Variovorax paradoxus: one gene and its partner. Each later gene encodes a partner of the first gene's protein in a complex. Links are inferred from orthologs where the notes say so. Each region holds a gene or a part of one and is shown on either strand. Other genes may lie near its edges. The genes, in order: nusB and rpsJ.

The links.
Region 2: the proteins of nusB (region 1) and rpsJ are in contact, whole or in part, in a solved structure (PDB 3D3B), measured with the Escherichia coli proteins. The link is inferred for Variovorax paradoxus from one-to-one orthologs.

What each region holds. Positions count from the first base shown.
Region 1 is NZ_CP102931.1:2,531,930-2,540,110, reverse strand. The notes cover bases 2,424-5,422. They hold nusB (transcription antitermination factor NusB), read left to right. Parts: upstream 2,424-3,649; coding sequence 3,650-4,195; downstream 4,196-5,422. Other genes in these bases: ybgC (tol-pal system-associated acyl-CoA thioesterase), read left to right, coding at 5,385-5,422; NWF24_RS11915 (pyridoxal phosphate-dependent aminotransferase), read left to right, coding at 4,192-5,388; ribH (6,7-dimethyl-8-ribityllumazine synthase), read left to right, coding at 3,192-3,653; ribBA (bifunctional 3,4-dihydroxy-2-butanone-4-phosphate synthase/GTP cyclohydrolase II), read left to right, coding at 2,424-3,185. In the rest of the region: NWF24_RS11945 (GspH/FimT family pseudopilin), read right to left, coding at 1-7; bifunctional diaminohydroxyphosphoribosylaminopyrimidine deaminase/5-amino-6-(5-phosphoribosylamino)uracil reductase RibD, read left to right, coding at 204-1,325; NWF24_RS11935 (riboflavin synthase), read left to right, coding at 1,369-2,034; more of ribBA, read left to right, coding at 2,031-2,423; more of ybgC, read left to right, coding at 5,423-5,843; protein TolQ, read left to right, coding at 5,840-6,562; NWF24_RS11900 (ExbD/TolR family protein), read left to right, coding at 6,578-7,015; cell envelope integrity protein TolA, read left to right, coding at 7,019-7,936; NWF24_RS11890 (peptidoglycan D,D-transpeptidase FtsI family protein), read left to right, coding at 8,061-8,181. UniProt on the Escherichia coli protein: Part of the processive rRNA transcription and antitermination complex (rrnTAC). The complex forms an RNA-chaperone ring around the RNA exit tunnel of RNA polymerase (RNAP).
Region 2 is NZ_CP102931.1:179,625-187,646, reverse strand. What follows is about bases 3,693-6,532. They hold rpsJ (30S ribosomal protein S10), read right to left. Parts: upstream 5,350-6,532; coding sequence 5,035-5,349; downstream 3,693-5,034. Other genes in these bases: tuf (elongation factor Tu), read right to left, coding at 5,371-6,532; NWF24_RS00810 (hypothetical protein), read right to left, coding at 3,693-4,641. Outside these bases: rplB (50S ribosomal protein L2), read right to left, coding at 1-820; rplW (50S ribosomal protein L23), read right to left, coding at 823-1,158; rplD (50S ribosomal protein L4), read right to left, coding at 1,155-1,775; rplC (50S ribosomal protein L3), read right to left, coding at 1,775-2,455; NWF24_RS00815 (hypothetical protein), read right to left, coding at 2,693-3,241; more of NWF24_RS00810, read right to left, coding at 3,259-3,692; more of tuf, read right to left, coding at 6,533-6,564; fusA (elongation factor G), read right to left, coding at 6,684-8,022. UniProt on the Escherichia coli protein: Involved in the binding of tRNA to the ribosomes. Part of the processive rRNA transcription and antitermination complex (rrnTAC). The complex forms an RNA-chaperone ring around the RNA exit tunnel of RNA polymerase (RNAP).

The DNA of each region.
Region 1 (8,181 bases):
TATTCATGTCGTACCGTCCGCCGACTCGCACCATCGTGCCTGGGCAAACGCTTCTCCCTGATTGCAATAGCTTGAAATTCTATTTTTCAATATCTTATTGACCGCCTATTGCACGACAAACGGTCAAAGCAAATGGATCAACGGTCAATTGTTTTCAATTGATTTCAATTGACGCTCCAAAATGGATTTGATTTAACAAAAGAATGACAAAAGAAAATCCCAATTTCATGATCCAGGCGCTGAATCTCGCGCGCCAGGCCGGACCCGAGACCGATCCCAATCCGCGCGTCGGCTGCGTCCTGGTCTCCGCGAACGGCACTGTGATCGGCCAAGGCCACACCCAACAGGTCGGCGGCCCTCATGCCGAAGTCATGGCACTGCGCGATGCGGCGACGAGAGGCCATTCGGTCGCCGGCGCAACCGCCTGGGTCACCCTCGAGCCCTGCTCCCACCATGGCCGCACCGGCCCATGCTGCGATGCGCTGGTCGCGGCCGGCATCGGCCGGGTGGTCGCGTCGATGGCCGACCCCAATCCGCTGGTCGCCGGCCAGGGTTTCGAGCGACTGCGCGCCGCGGGCGTCGATGTCGAGATCGGGCCGGGCGCGGAGGAAGCGCGCGAACTCAACATCGGCTTCTTCAGCCGCATGGTCCGCAAGACGCCCTGGGTCCGGATGAAGGTGGCCGCCTCGCTCGACGGCAAGACCGGCCTCGACAACGGCGTGAGCCAATGGATTACGGCGCAAGCCGCGCGCGCCGACGGCCATGCATGGCGAGCGCGCGCCAGCGCGGTGCTGACGGGTGTCGGAACCGTGCTCGAAGACAACCCGCGCCTGGACGTGCGCCTGGTCGAGACTCCGCGCCAACCGCACCTGGTGGTCGTGGACAGCCGGCTCCAAACGCCGCCCGACGCTCACATCTTCATAGCAGGCCGCCCCGTGTGGATCTACGCGGCCAGCCGGGACGAGAAGAAAGCCGAGGCGCTGGAAGCACGCGGCGCCACCGTCACCTGCCTGCCCAACGCCGACGACAAGGTCGACCTGGGCGCCATGCTGAAAGACCTGGCAGCCCGCGGCGTCAACGAGCTGCACGTCGAGTCGGGCCACAAGCTCAACGGCTCGATGCTGCGCGAAGGCTGCGTCGACGAGCTGCTGGTGTACCTGGCGCCCAAGCTGATCGGCAGCGGGCTCGACATCGCGAGCCACATCCACGCCGACGGCCCGCTCACCTCGCTGGCGGGGGTTCTGCCCCTGGAATTCAGGTCCGTCGACATGCTTGGACCCGATCTGCGCATCGTGGCCCGGATCGCCGGAAAAGACGCCTTCTGACGTTTAGCCCGAAGCCCCCCTCGTTCTCTGCGAAAATGCGCGGATGTTCACCGGAATCATCACCGGCGTGGGGCGCATCGCCGCCATCCACGACCTCGGCACCTCCTCCTCCTTTGGCAAAAGACTCAGCATTGCGGTGCCCGACGGGTATCTCGACGACGTCGGCCTCGGCGACAGCATCGCGCTCAACGGCGCCTGCATGACCGTCACCACGCTCGCCCCCGAGCGACAGCAGTTCACCATCGACATTTCGGCCGAGTCCCTCGACAAGACCGCGGGCCTGACCGACGAAGGCAGCCGCATCAACCTCGAAAAGGCCCTGCGCGCCAGCGACCGCCTCGGCGGCCACATCGTGTCGGGCCACGTGGACGGCATCGGCAGCGTGAGCTTCTTCGAGCCCGTCGGCGAAAGCTGGGAACTGCGCGTGGTGGCACCGCCGGCGCTGGCCCGCTTCCTCGCCTACAAGGGCTCGATCACCGTCAACGGCGTGAGCCTCACCGTCAACAAGGTGAACGACATCGAAGGCGGCGCCGAGATCAGCATCAACCTGATCCCGCACACCGTCGACAACACCTCCCTTGGCAGCCTGAAGGCCGGCTCGAAGGTCAACCTCGAAATCGATACCGTGGCGCGCTACGTGGAGCGCATGCTTCAGGCGGGCGTGCTGGTGCCCCCCACTTCCACGTATTCCAAGGACACAGCCGAATGAACGCCTCCGTCACGCCGATCGGCGCTCCCCGCGCCGCGCGCGCCCCAGCCCCGATCTCTTCGGTCGAGGAAATCGTGGCCGAGCTTGCCGCTGGCCGCATGGTGATCCTGGTCGACGAGGAAGACCGCGAGAACGAAGGCGACATCGTCGTCGCGGCCGACCACATCACGCCCGAGGCCATCAACTTCATGGCGCGCCATGCCCGCGGCCTGATCTGCCTCACGCTCTCGCGCGAGATGTGCGAGCGGCTGCAGCTGCCGCCGATGGTGCAGCGCAACGGCGCCAAGCATTCGACCGCGTTCACCGTTTCCATCGAAGCGGCCGAAGGCGTGACTACCGGCATCTCGGCCGCCGACCGCGCCCGCACCGTGCAGGCCGCCGTAGCCCCCAATGCAGTGGCCGCCGACCTCGTTCAGCCCGGCCACATCTTCCCGCTGCAGGCGGTGGACGGCGGCGTGCTGATGCGCGCCGGCCATACCGAAGCCGGCTGCGACCTCGCCGCCATGGCCGGCTGCTCGCCCGCCTCGGTGATCTGCGAGGTGATGAACGAAGACGGCACCATGGCCCGCCTGCCCGACCTGCAGATCTTTGCGGCCGAGCACGGCCTCAAGATCGGTACCATCGCCGCGCTCATCGAGCACCGCAGCCGCGTCGAATCACTGGTCGAAAAAGTCGGCTGCCGCGAGATCCAGACCAACTGGGGCGCCTTCACCGCCCACGCCTTCATCGACAAGCCCAGCCGCGGCGTGCACCTTGCGCTGGTGCGCGGCAAGTGGGCGCCCGAAGACACGGTGTCGGTGCGCGTGCACGAGCCGCTGTCGGTGCTCGACGCACTCGAAATCAACCGCTCGCTGCACTCGTGGAGCCTGGACGCCAGCCTCTCGCACATCGCGAACGAGGGCAAGGGCGTGGCCGTGCTGCTGAACTGTGGCGAAACCGCCGGCGAGCTGCTCGCCCAGTTCGACGGCACCGCGCGCCCCGCGCAAGCCCCCGAGCGCGGCCGCATGGACCTGCGCAGCTACGGCATCGGCGCGCAGATCCTGCGCGAATGCGGCGTGCACAAGATGAATCTGCTGGGCACGCCGCGTCGCATGCCGAGCATGGCGGCGGGCTACGGGCTCGAAATCGCCGGCTACCTCACGAAAGACTGAACGACCATGCAAGGTTCAAACAAGGGCGAGACAACGCTCAACGGCAAAGGCCTGCGCATCGGCATCGTGCAGGCGCGCTTTAACGCCGACATCACTGATGCGCTGGCCTCGGCCTGCCTCTCGGAGCTCGAGGCGCTGGGTGTGGCCGCCAGCGACATCCATCACCTGCAGGTTCCCGGCGCGCTCGAAGTGCCCGTGGCGCTGCAGGCGCTCGCCGAACGCGGCGGCTACCACGCGCTGGTGGCGCTGGGCTGCATCATCCGCGGCGAAACCTATCACTTCGAACTCGTGGCCAACGAATCGGGCGCGAGCGTGAGCCGCATTGCGCTCGACTACCGCCTGCCCATCGCCAACGCGATCCTCACCACCGAAAACCTCGAGCAGGCCATCGCCCGCCAGACCGACAAGGGCCGCGACGCAGCCCGCGTGGCGGTCGAGATGGCGCAACTGCTGGCCACCCTTTCATGACCGAAGACACCTCCAAGCCCCTCAAGCCCGCTGGCGCCAAGCCGCGCCAGTCGCGCGTCGGCCTCACCAGCACGGGCGCGCGCAAGGCTTCGGCCAAGTCGAACCGCAGCCGCGCGCGCGAGTTCGCGCTGCAGGCGCTCTACCAGCACCTGGTGGGCCGCAACGACCCGACCGACATCGACCACTTCACGCGCGACCTCGCGGGCTTCCACAAGGCCGACGCTCTGCACTACGACGCGCTGCTGCATGGTTCGATCGAAGGCGCCGAGCAGCTCGACGCGTTGATCCGCCCGCTGCTTGACCGCAAGTTCGAAGAAATCTCGCCCATCGAGCACGCCGTGATGTGGATCGGCGTGTACGAGTTCCAGAACTGCCCCGACGTGCCGTGGCGCGTGGTGCTCAACGAGTGCATCGAGCTGGCCAAGGAATTCGGCGGCACCGACGGCCACAAGTACGTGAACGCCGTGCTCAACGGCCTGGCGCCGCAGTTGCGCCCGCTCGAAGTGGAAGCAGATCGCGCTTCGGGGAAAGCAAAGGCATGAGGATTTCGACGCGCGCACAGCGCATCGAGCCCTTCTATGTGATGGAAGTGGCCAAGGCCGCCAGTGCATTGGCCCGCCAGGTCGCCCATACCGACCGGCCGATGATCTTCCTGAACATCGGCGAACCCGACTTCACCGCCCCACCGCTGGTGCAGGAAGCCGCAGCCCGCGCCGTGCGCGCCGGCGCCACGCAGTACACGCAGGCCACTGGCCTCGACCATCTGCGCGAACGCATCAGCGCCTGGTATCGCCAGCGCTTCAACGTCGACGTGCCGGCCCGCCGCATCGTCGTCACCGCTGGCGCCTCGGCCGCGCTGCAGCTGGCCTGCCTCGCGCTGATCGAGTCCGGCGACGAGATCCTGATGCCCGACCCGAGCTATCCGTGCAACCGCCACTTCGTGAGCGCGGCGGACGGCAAGGCCGTGCTGGTGCCGACCACGGCCGAAGAGCGCTTCCAGCTCACGGCCGCCAAGGTCGAGGCCGCCTGGACCGACAAGACGCGCGGCGTGCTGCTCGCGTCACCGTCGAACCCGACCGGCACTTCGATCGCGCCCGACGAACTGCGCCGCATCCACGAGGTGGTGTCGCAGCGCGGCGGCATCACGCTGATCGACGAGATCTATCTCGGCCTCTCATACGACGATGCCTTCGGGCAGACGGCGCTGGCCATCGACGACAACGTCATCAGCATCAACAGCTTCAGCAAGTACTTCAACATGACCGGCTGGCGCCTCGGCTGGCTGGTGGTGCCCGAGGTGCTGGTGCCGGTGGTCGAGCGCCTTGCGCAAAACCTGTTCATCTGCGCGAGCACGGTGTCTCAGTACGCGGCGCTCGCCTGCTTCGAGGACGAGAGCATTGCCGAGTACGAACGCCGCCGCGCCGAATTCAAGGCGCGCCGCGACTGGTTCATTCCGCAGCTGAACGCGTTAGGCCTGAACGTGCCCGTGGTTCCCGACGGCGCCTTCTACGCCTGGGCCGACTGCACGAGCTTCGCCGAAAAGCTCGGCATCTCCGGCAGCTGGGACTTCGCCTTCGAGACCATGAAGCGCGCCCACGTCGCCGTCACGCCCGGCCGCGACTTCGGCACGGCCGAGACGGCCAAGTTCGTGCGCTTCTCCACTGCCAGTTCGATGGCGCACCTGCAGGAATCCATCGAACGCCTGCGGGCCATGGCAGAGAACCAGGCGCAATGAGCTACGCGTTTCCGATCCGCGTCTACTGGGAAGACACCGACGCCGGCGGCATCGTGTTCTACGCCAATTACCTGAAGTTCATGGAGCGCGGCCGCACCGAGTGGCTGCGCTCGCTGGGCGTCGAACAGCGCAAGCTGCGCGAGGAAACGGGCGGCCAGTTCGTGGTGAGCGAAACGCAGCTCAAATACCATCGGCCCTCGCGGCTAGACGACGAACTGCTCGTTACAGCCGATCTTCAACAATTGGGCACTGCGTCGTTGATAATCGGTCAGCGAGTGCTATCAAAAACAGAGCAAGAGCGAACGGGGGCCCCGGCACCCGTCTTGCTGTGCGAAGGCACGATCCGCATCGGCTGGGTGGACGCCGCCACATTGCGTCCCGCACGCATTCCGAAGCAAGTGACGGGAACCCTCGAGCGCTACAGCGGCTCCATGACACAACCTTTCAAGCCATGAACCAAGACCTCTCCATCATCAATCTCCTGCTCCATGCGAGCTTCGTGGTTCAACTGGTCGTGCTGCTGCTCGTGATCGTCTCGATCGCCAGCTGGGCCGCGATCATCCGCAAGTACTTCGCACTGCGGCGCATGCGTGCCCTCAACGACGACTTCGAACGCGAGTTCTGGTCGGGCACCAGCCTCAATGAACTGTTCGCCTCGGCCGCGCAGAACGCCAAGTTCGCCGGCCCCATGGAGCGCATCTTCGCTTCGGGCATGCGCGAATATCAAAAGCTGCGCGAACGCCACGTTACCGACGCCCCCACGCTGCTCGACGGCGCCCGCCGCGCGATGCGCGCGAGCTTCCAGCGCGAGCTGGACGCGGCCGAGCAGAACCTCTCGTTCCTGGCCACCGTGGGCTCGGTCTCTCCGTACGTCGGCCTGTTCGGCACGGTCTGGGGCATCATGCACGCCTTCACCGGCCTGGCTGCACTGGCGCAGGTAACGCTGGCCACCGTGGCCCCCGGCATCGCCGAGGCACTGGTGGCCACCGCCATCGGCCTGTTCGCCGCCATTCCGGCTGTTGTGGGCTACAACCGCTTCGCCCGCGAGATCGACAAGATCGCCATTGCCCTCGAAACCTACATCGAGGAGTTCTCCAACATCCTGCAGCGCAACCTGTCGGCCAATCCGACGGCCGGCGGCGCGGCATCGTCGGTGGCTCCGGCCAACCGCTGAACGGAGGCGCAGCGCATGCCCGCCGTTTCATCCCGGGGCCGCGGCCGCCGGACGATCAACGAGATCAACATGGTCCCGTTCATCGACGTGATGCTGGTGCTGCTGATCATCTTCATGGTCACCGCGCCGCTCATCACGCCGAGCGTGATCAACCTGCCCTCGGTCGACCGCGCCAACAAGCAGCCCGACAAGCCCATCGAGATCGTCATCAAGAGCGAAGACGAAGTGCAGATCAAGAAAGATCCGTCCACCGGCTCGGGCGGCACCTCGATCCCCATGACCCAGATCGGCTCCGCGGCCAAGCAGGCCCAGGGCGGCGACGACCAGCGCCCGGTGGTCATCAGCGCCGACAAGTCGGTGAAGTACGAGACCGTCGTGAAGGCGATGAACCAGCTCAAGCGCAGCGGTATCGAGCGCGTGGGCCTGTCGGTCACGACCACGGGCGGCAAATAAGGCATGTCGCTCGCACTGGATCGCCCCGAGTTCGCGCCGCCGCCGCAGCGCGGCACGCCGCGTGCCGTCGTGCTGGCCCTCATTGCGCATGCGTTGCTGATCGCCGCGCTGACGTGGGGTGTGCGCTGGCGCAGCGACCCCGACGAAGGTGCGGTCGACGCGGAGCTGTGGTCGTCCACGGTGCAGCAGGCGGCGCCCCGCCTTCAAGCACCGCAAGCCCCCACGCCGGCTCCTGCGCCACCGCCGCCCGCACCCGCACCACCACCCCCACCGGTGGCGAAGGCGCCCGAGCCCGCACCTGCGCCAAGGGCGCCCGACATTGCCCTGGAGCGCGAGAAGAAGCTCAAGGAGCAGAAGGAACAGAAAGAGCGCGAACTCGAGCAGCAACAGCAGCAGAAGAAGAAAGAGCTCGAAGCCAAGCAGCGTGCCGAAGACGAGGCCCAGCGCAAGAAAGAGCAGCAGCAGAAACTCGCCGACCAGAAGAAGCAGCAGGAAGCCGAGGCCAAGCAGGCCGAAGCCAAGAAGGCCGATGCCGCGGCGAAGCAGGCAGCCGCCGACCGTGCCGCCGCGCTCAAGCGCATGCAAGGCCTGGCTGGTGCGAGCGGCGCCGACGATTCGAAGGGCACAGCCCAACGTTCGTCGGGCCCTTCGAGCGGCTATGCCGGCCGCATCGCCGCCGCCGTGCGCCCGAACATCACCTTCCCCGATGCCGACATGGTGAACGGCAACCCGGCCGCGGAGTTCGAAGTCAACCTGGCGCCCGACGGCACCATCGTCGGCGTCAAGCTGAGCAAGTCGAGCGGCCTGCAGGGCTGGGACGAGGCCGCCGAACGCGGCCTGCGCAAGACCGAGAAGCTGCCGCGCGACACCGACGGGCGCATCTTCCCGTCGCTGATCGTGTCGCTGCGGCCCAAGCGCTGACGGCGCAGCAGCAGCGTCGATTTATGCGTCGATTCCGGGCGGCTTTGAACAACCGCCCGGAACTCGTTCGACGCCCTGCTGTCTACACGCGGACAACAACAGCCGGGCGCCACGCCCGCACAAGATGAATCCCAACGGCCGCATCCGCTACGGCAGCAGTCCGCTGCTCGCCAGCCCCACTCCCGTGTGGCGCAGCAAGTTCATCGTGGCCAGCATCGCCTTCGGCTTCGTGCTGCTGGCCGGCC
Region 2 (8,022 bases), 2.4 Mb from region 1 along the record:
TCTTGCGACGCGACACGATGAAGACCTGCGTGCGCTTGTTGTTACGGGTGCGATAGCCCTTGGTCAGATTGCCCCATGGGTCGACAGGATGGCGGCCTTCGCCAGTCTTGCCTTCGCCGCCACCGTGCGGGTGGTCGACCGGGTTCATCACGACGCCGCGAACGGTCGGGCGAATGCCCTTCCAGCGCTTGGCGCCTGCCTTGCCGAGTTGGCGCAGGCTGTGCTCTTCGTTGGCCACTTCGCCGATGGTCGCGCGGCATTCGATGTGAATGCGGCGGACTTCGCCCGAACGCATGCGGACCTGAGCGTAAACGCCTTCACGGGCCAGCAGCGTAGCCGACGTACCGGCCGAACGTGCGATCTGCGCGCCCTTGCCGGGTTGCAGTTCGATGCAGTGGATCGTCGAGCCGACCGGGATGTTGCGGATCGGCAGGGTGTTGCCGGCGCGGATCGGGGCTTCGGCGCCCGACAGCAGCGTTGCACCAGCTTCAAGACCGCGCGGAGCGATGATGTAGCGGCGCTCGCCGTCGGCGTAGCAGACCAGAGCGATGTGGGCGGTGCGGTTCGGGTCGTACTCGATGCGTTCGACCTTGGCCGGGATGCCGTCCTTGTTGCGCACGAAGTCGACAACACGGTAGTGGTGCTTGGAACCACCGCCACGGTGACGGATCGTGATGTGACCGTTGTTGTTACGGCCGGCCTTCTGGAACTGGGGTTCCAGCAGGGCCGCGTGAGGAGCACCCTTGAACAGGTGGTCACGCGAGATCTTCACCGCGCCGCGTTGGCCCGGCGAAGTGGGTTTCATCTTGATGACGGCCATGATTAAGCGCCTTCCCCGACGAGGTTGAGCTCTTGACCGGCCTTCAGCGTCACATAGGCCTTGCGAACGTTGTCGCGGCGGCCGATGGACTTGCCAAAGCGCTTGGTCTTGCCCTTGGTGTTGAGCACCGACACGCCCTGGACTTCGACCTTGAACATCAGTTCGACAGCGGCCTTGATCTCGGGCTTGGTGGCGTCTTGCAGCACCTTGAAAGTGACAGCGTTCGACTTCTCGCCGACCATCGTGGCCTTTTCGGACACGATCGGGGCGACCAGCACCGCCATCAGGCGGCCTTCTTCGAACGTACGTTCAGCGGCGGTAGGGTTCACGCGGCTCATGCGAACATCTCCTTGAGCTTGTCGACGGCACCCTTGGTGACCAGCACCTTCTTGTAGTGAACCAGCGACACCGGATCGGCGTAGCGGGGTTCGACCACGAGAACGTTGACCAGATTGCGCGAGGCAAGGTACAGGTTTTCGTCGACTTCTTCGGCGATCACGAGCACGGACTCGAGATTCATCGCCTTGAAACGGGCTGCCAGCGGCTTGGTCTTGGGCGAGTCGACCTTGATCGAATCGACCACGGCCAGACGGCCTTCGCGAGCCAGCTGCGAGAAGATGGACGCCATGCCGGCGCGATACATCTTCTTGTTGATCTTCTGCGAGAAGTTTTCGTCAGGCATGTTCGGGAAAATCCGGCCACCCCCGCGCCACAGCGGCGAGGACGTCATACCGGCACGGGCGCGGCCCGTTCCCTTTTGCTTGAAAGGCTTCTTGGTCGAGTGCTTGACCTGTTCGCGGTCCTTCTGGGCGCGCGTGCCTTGGCGTGCGTTGGCCTGGAATGCAACGACGATCTGGTGAACCAGGTCTTCGTTGTAGTCACGGCCGAACACGGTCTCGGGGGCGTCGTACTTCGACGCGGCCTGGCCTTGTTCGTTCAGGAGTTCGAGTTCCATTACTTCGCTCCTTGGGCCGCTTGCGGCTTGGCCTTGACGGCGGGACGCACGGTGACGAAGCCACCCTTCGAACCCGGAATCGCGCCCTTGATGAGCAGCAGTTGACGTGCTTCGTCGATGCGGAACACGTCGAGGTTTTGCGTCGTGCGGGTGACGTCGCCGAGGTGGCCCGTCATGCGCTTGCCGGGGAACACGCGACCGGGGTCTTGTGCCATACCGATCGAGCCGGGAACGTTGTGCGAACGGCTGTTACCGTGCGACGCGCGTTGCGAGCTCATGTTGTGACGCTTGATCGTGCCAGCGTAGCCCTTGCCGATGGAAGTGCCTTGCACGTCCACCTTCTGGCCCACGGAGAAGACGCTCGTCACTGCGATCACGCCGCCAGCCTTGTGCTGACCAGCGGTATCGGCGGTAACGCGGAATTCCTGGATGATTTCGCCTGCTTCGACACCCGCCTTGGCGAGGTGGCCGGCTTCGGGCTTGGTCACGCGCGATGCTTTGCGCGAACCGAACGTCACCTGCAGGGCGACGTAGCCATCGGTCTCTTGGGACTTGATCTGGGTCACACGGTTGTTGGACACATCCACCACCGTGACAGGAACTGCGTCCCCGTCATCGGTGAAGAGACGCATCATCCCCACCTTGCGGCCCAGCAACCCGAGGGAGTTGCTCAGACTCATTTGTTTTCTCCAAAAATGGAAACTCCCTACGCCGCTGCCACTTCAATTGGCGACAGCGTTTGCCGGGCTTCCCCGAACAGCGCAAGAAGGTTGATAAATCTCTGCCAGAACGACACCCATGCGGACGCAGCAAGGGCAGAGCCAGCGATTATAGCCCGCGATGCGGGCTCCGCGCAAGCACTGCAGTTGTGGCCGTTTTGAGGGCGCCGAAGCCCCGTTTCCGGGGTCTTTCGCGGCTTATTTCGGCTCTTTGGCCGGCAGCGAGATGATTTTTTCGCCTTCCGCGGACGACTTCATCTCGCCTGCAGCCTTCATGGCCGGGGCGGCCGAGCCGGTCTGCACGGGGATGGCGACGATGCTCATGGCGCCGTTCTGCGTAACAAAGACGTTCAGATAGGCGAGACCTTCGCGGTCGCTCGTCACCGTGGCGGTGGCGGTCGTACGCTGGCCGGCGGGAAGGGCCAGGCTGCTGCTTGTGGTCAGGGTCAGGCCGGCATCGGTCGTCAGGCGTGCGGTGGCACCTGCCGGATCGCTCACGCCGTCGAACTGCAGAACGACAGAAACCGGCCGGCCGACCTGGGCCGTACCCTCCACCCTGAACTGGATCACGACGCCTGAATCGTTGGGCTTGCGCGCCGCGACCGTCATGGGCGCAGCATTGCGGGACGAAGCGGAGTGCTTTGCGGTGCGGGGCGCCGGCACGCCATCTGCGAAGACTGGCGCCGACGCGGCAGCTAGCGCCAGGCATGCCATGGCGGCAATCGTCGAGTTGGAACGGAGGTTCATGGCGGCCTTCCTCGCTGCTACTGAATGATCACGCCGAAGCAGGTGCTGGCGGCGGAGTTGTTGAGATCGTTGACAACCAGCACATAGTCGCCAGCCGACAGGTTGACCGAACTGGTATTTCGGCTCACCACGCCACCTCGATAGATTGCGTAGTTGGGATTAGCGCCCCCCGGTGGGGAGATCGTGAACTGGTAGCCACGGTTGGCGGGCGCCGTGAAACGCAGGTACGCGAAGCTTCCGAGCTTGTTTCCGTCACGCTGAGGATCCGCAGCGTTCGTCACACAGGCCGAAGTGGCCGTACCGACCACCGCCTGCTTGTACATCGGCAGCGCGATCGACACGCCGCCATCATTGCCCTCCCCCGCGCCGTAGGCATCATTGACCGTGATGCTCTGCCCTGCGAGCAGCGAGGCCAGCGTGGATGCACTGCCCTGCGCTGTCGCGTTGAATGCCACGGCGAACGGATGGATTGAGGTGACCGGCGCGCCGCTCCTGAACGGCGCCCCCGTCATCGTGTCGTGGATCGGCTTGAAACCGACCTGCTGGTTCAGGTTCCAGAAGATCGACTGGATCGAGGATTCACGGAACCACCCTCGGTTGGTCGCCGGCCCCTGCGTGAGATCGAGGCTGCCGCCCTGGGCCTGGCCGGGTCCACCCGAATCGACATAGTTGCTACGACCCAGCGCGATGCCCGACCAGCCGTTACCCCATCCTTCGGAGAAGGCGAGCCGGCGGTCGATGAGTTCGCTCGTGGAATGCGCGCCGCCCGGCGAATCGTCGCGGCTGAAGGAGGCCTGGTAATAGTGGCCCCATTCGTGCGCGATCACCGGCGCGTCGAATTCGTCGGTGTCCACATCTTCCTTGCCAAGCACGTAGATCTCGGCACCCGAACTCCTGCCGATGAAGAACGTAGTGCCGATCTGGCCCAGCGCGATGCTGCCGCCGGAGTTCGTGTTGTTGACACTCCAGAACACCTTCAGCGACGGAAACGCCGTCGCCGGAGCCACCGACAGCACCTTCTGCATCGCGGTGTAGATCGTGTCCATCACAGCGAATGGCCCGGACACGCGCTGGCTGGTGTAGCTCGACCCGCCCCACCCGCTGCCAGCGCGCAGGTCACGCGTGAGCGCCGCGACGCCGGTGGAGAACACCGACGACTGCATGGAGTAGATCGCGCTCGACTGGGTGTTGTCGCGCACGGTGACGTCCCAACTCGGAAGCACACCGGTGCGGAGGAGCTGGGCACGCACCCGGACGATGACACTCGTGTTCATCGGAACACTCGCCGAATAAGCGCCGTTGTCGTCAGTGGAGGTGATGGCCAACTGGGTGCCACTGGTGGCATCGAGCACTTCGACATAAGCCCTGCGCACTGGCTTGATAGCGGTGTCGGCATACACCAAGCGGCCGCTGGGATTTGGCACCGACTCATAACTGGCAGTCCCGCTCAGTACAGCCACCGTCCCCGCCGGGAATACCGGCAGAGAAGAACCACCATCGCCATTTCCCGTTGTCGACGAGGCCACAGGCAACAGGGGAATGCCACCACCGCCACCTCCCCCACCGCCGCCACATGCGGTCAACAACACCGCCGCAATGCAAGCCATCAAACCCGACGCAAAAGAGATACTTTGTCTCATAGCTGTGCTGCCCTCGTTTCAGCTGTCCGACGCCTCGATGGAGGGAGGCTGTCGTCCGGCGAGGATGCCACATCTGCGTGACATAAAGCACAAAGCCCGCCTGCATTTCTGCAGGCGGGCTTCACAAATAACCGCGACGCGAGGTCGAACGGATTACTGCAGCTTGATCTCGACGTCCACGCCGGCCGGCAGGTCGAGCTTCATCAGCGCGTCCACGGTCTTGTCGGTCGGGTCGACGATGTCCATCAGGCGCTGGTGCGTGCGGATTTCCAGCTGGTCGCGCGACGTCTTGTTGACGTGCGGCGAACGCAGGATGTCGAAACGCTTCATGCGGGTCGGCAGGGGCACGGGGCCCTTGACGATCGCGCCGGTGCGCTTGGCGGTGTCGACGATTTCGGCTGCCGACTGGTCGATCAGCTTGTAGTCGAATGCCTTCAGGCGGATGCGGATTTTTTGCTTGGTAGCCATGGTGATTCCTTTGCGTCCGGCTTAGATATCGAGGATCTTGGCCACGACGCCCGAACCCACGGTACGGCCGCCTTCACGGATGGCGAAGCGCAGGCCTTCTTCCATCGCGATCGGGTTGATCAGCTTGACGGTGATGCTGACGTTGTCGCCAGGCATGACCATTTCCTTGTCCTTGGGCAGCTCGATCGCGCCGGTCACGTCCGTCGTGCGGAAGTAGAACTGCGGACGGTAGTTGTTGAAGAACGGCGTGTGACGGCCGCCTTCGTCCTTCGACAGAACGTACACCTCGGCGGTGAAGTGCGTGTGCGGCTTGATCGAGCCGGGCTTGCACAGCACTTGGCCGCGCTCGACTTCTTCGCGCTTCGTGCCGCGCAGCAGCACGCCGACGTTGTCGCCAGCCTGACCCTGGTCCAGCAGCTTGCGGAACATTTCCACGCCGGTGCAGGTGGTCTTGACCGTCGGGCGGATGCCCACGATTTCGATTTCTTCACCAACCTTGATCACGCCGCGCTCGACAGCGCCGGTCACCACGGTGCCGCGACCCGAGATCGAGAACACGTCTTCCACGGGCATCAGGAACGTGCCGTCCACGGCGCGCTCGGGCGTCGGGATGTACGTGTCCAGGGCTTCGGCCAGCTTCATGATGGCGCCTTCACCCAGTTCGCCCTTGTCGCCTTCCAGGGCGAGCTTGGCCGAGCCGTGGATGATCGGGGTGTCGTCGCCGGGGAACTCGTACTTGTCGAGGAGTTCGCGAACTTCCATTTCGACCAGTTCAAGCAGTTCCTTGTCGTCGACCATGTCGCACTTGTTCAGGAACACGATGATGTAGCCCACGCCCACCTGGCGAGCCAGCAGGATGTGTTCACGGGTCTGGGGCATCGGGCCGTCAGCGGCCGAGCACACCAAAATGGCGCCGTCCATTTGAGCGGCGCCGGTGATCATGTTCTTCACGTAGTCGGCGTGGCCGGGGCAGTCGACGTGTGCGTAGTGGCGATTGGCCGTTTCGTACTCGACGTGCGCGGTGTTGATCGTGATGCCGCGGGCCTTTTCTTCAGGCGCAGCGTCGATCTGGTCGTAGGCCTTGGCTTCGCCGCCGAACTTGGCCGACAGAACCGTTGCGATCGCAGCCGTCAGCGTCGTCTTGCCGTGGTCAACGTGACCGATCGTGCCCACGTTCACGTGCGGCTTGGTGCGGGTGAATTTACCTTTTGCCATTTTTCAATCCTTGAAAGAGCAGTGCCCGTGATTGGGTTTTATGTCTGCACCGCATTGCTGGTTCCCTCGCCACGGGCAGCGAGGGGCACACGGTCGCAGACAGATTCGAAATTGAATACTTACTTGGCGCGAGCGGCCACGATGGCTTCGGCGACGTTACGGGGGGCTTCAGCGTAGTGCTTGAACTCCATCGTGTACGTCGCGCGGCCTTGCGACATCGAGCGCAGCGTGGTCGAGTAGCCGAACATTTCCGACAGCGGCACTTCAGCCTTGATGGCCTTGCCGCCACCGACCATGTCGTCCATGCCCTGCACCATGCCGCGGCGGGACGACAGGTCGCCCATCACGTTGCCGGCGTAGTCTTCAGGCGTTTCGACTTCCACGGCCATCATCGGCTCGAGGATCACGGGGCTGGCCTTGCGGGCGCCTTCCTTGAAGCCGAAGATTGCGGCCATCTTGAACGCCATTTCGTTCGAGTCCACGTCGTGGTACGAGCCGAAGTGCAGCGTGACCTTGACGTCCACGACGGGGTAGCCCGCCAGCACGCCTTGCGTCAGCGCTTCCACAACGCCCTTTTCCACCGCGGGAATGTATTCGCGAGGAACCACACCGCCCTTGATGGCGTCGACGAATTCGAAGCCCTTGCCAGCCTCTTGCGGCTCGAGCTTCAGGATGACGTGACCGTACTGGCCCTTGCCGCCCGACTGGCGAACGAACTTGCCTTCGGCGTCTTCGACGGTCTTGCGGATCGTTTCGCGGTAAGCCACTTGCGGCTTGCCCACGTTGGCTTCCACGCCGAATTCGCGCTTCATGCGGTCCACGATGATTTCAAGGTGGAGCTCGCCCATGCCGGCGATGATGGTCTGGCCCGATTCTTCGTCGGTCTTGACGCGGAACGAGGGGTCTTCCTGAGCCAGGCGTTGCAGGGCGATGCCCATCTTTTCCTGGTCGGCCTTGGTCTTCGGCTCGACGGCCTGCGAGATCACCGATTCCGGGAACACCATGCGCTCGAGCGTCACGATCGCCGTCGGGTCGCACAGGGTTTCGCCCGTGGTGACTTCCTTCAGGCCCACGCAGGCAGCGATGTCGCCGGCGCGGATTTCGTTGACTTCTTCGCGGTTGTTGGCGTGCATCTGCACGATACGGCCGATACGTTCCTTCTTGCCGCGAACCGGGTTGTAGACGCTGTCGCCCTTGGTCAGCACGCCGGAGTAGACGCGCACGAAGGTCAACTGGCCCACGAACGGGTCGGTCATCAGCTTGAATGCCAGGGCCGAGAACTTCTCGTTGTCGTCAGCCTTGCGGATGACAGGCGCCTCGTCTTCGTCCAGGCCGTTGACCGGGGGAATGTCGGTCGGCGCGGGCATGTATTCGACGACGGCGTCGAGCATGGCTTGCACGCCCTTGTTCTTGAAGGCCGAGCCGCACAGCATCGGCTGGATTTCGCCGGCGATGGTG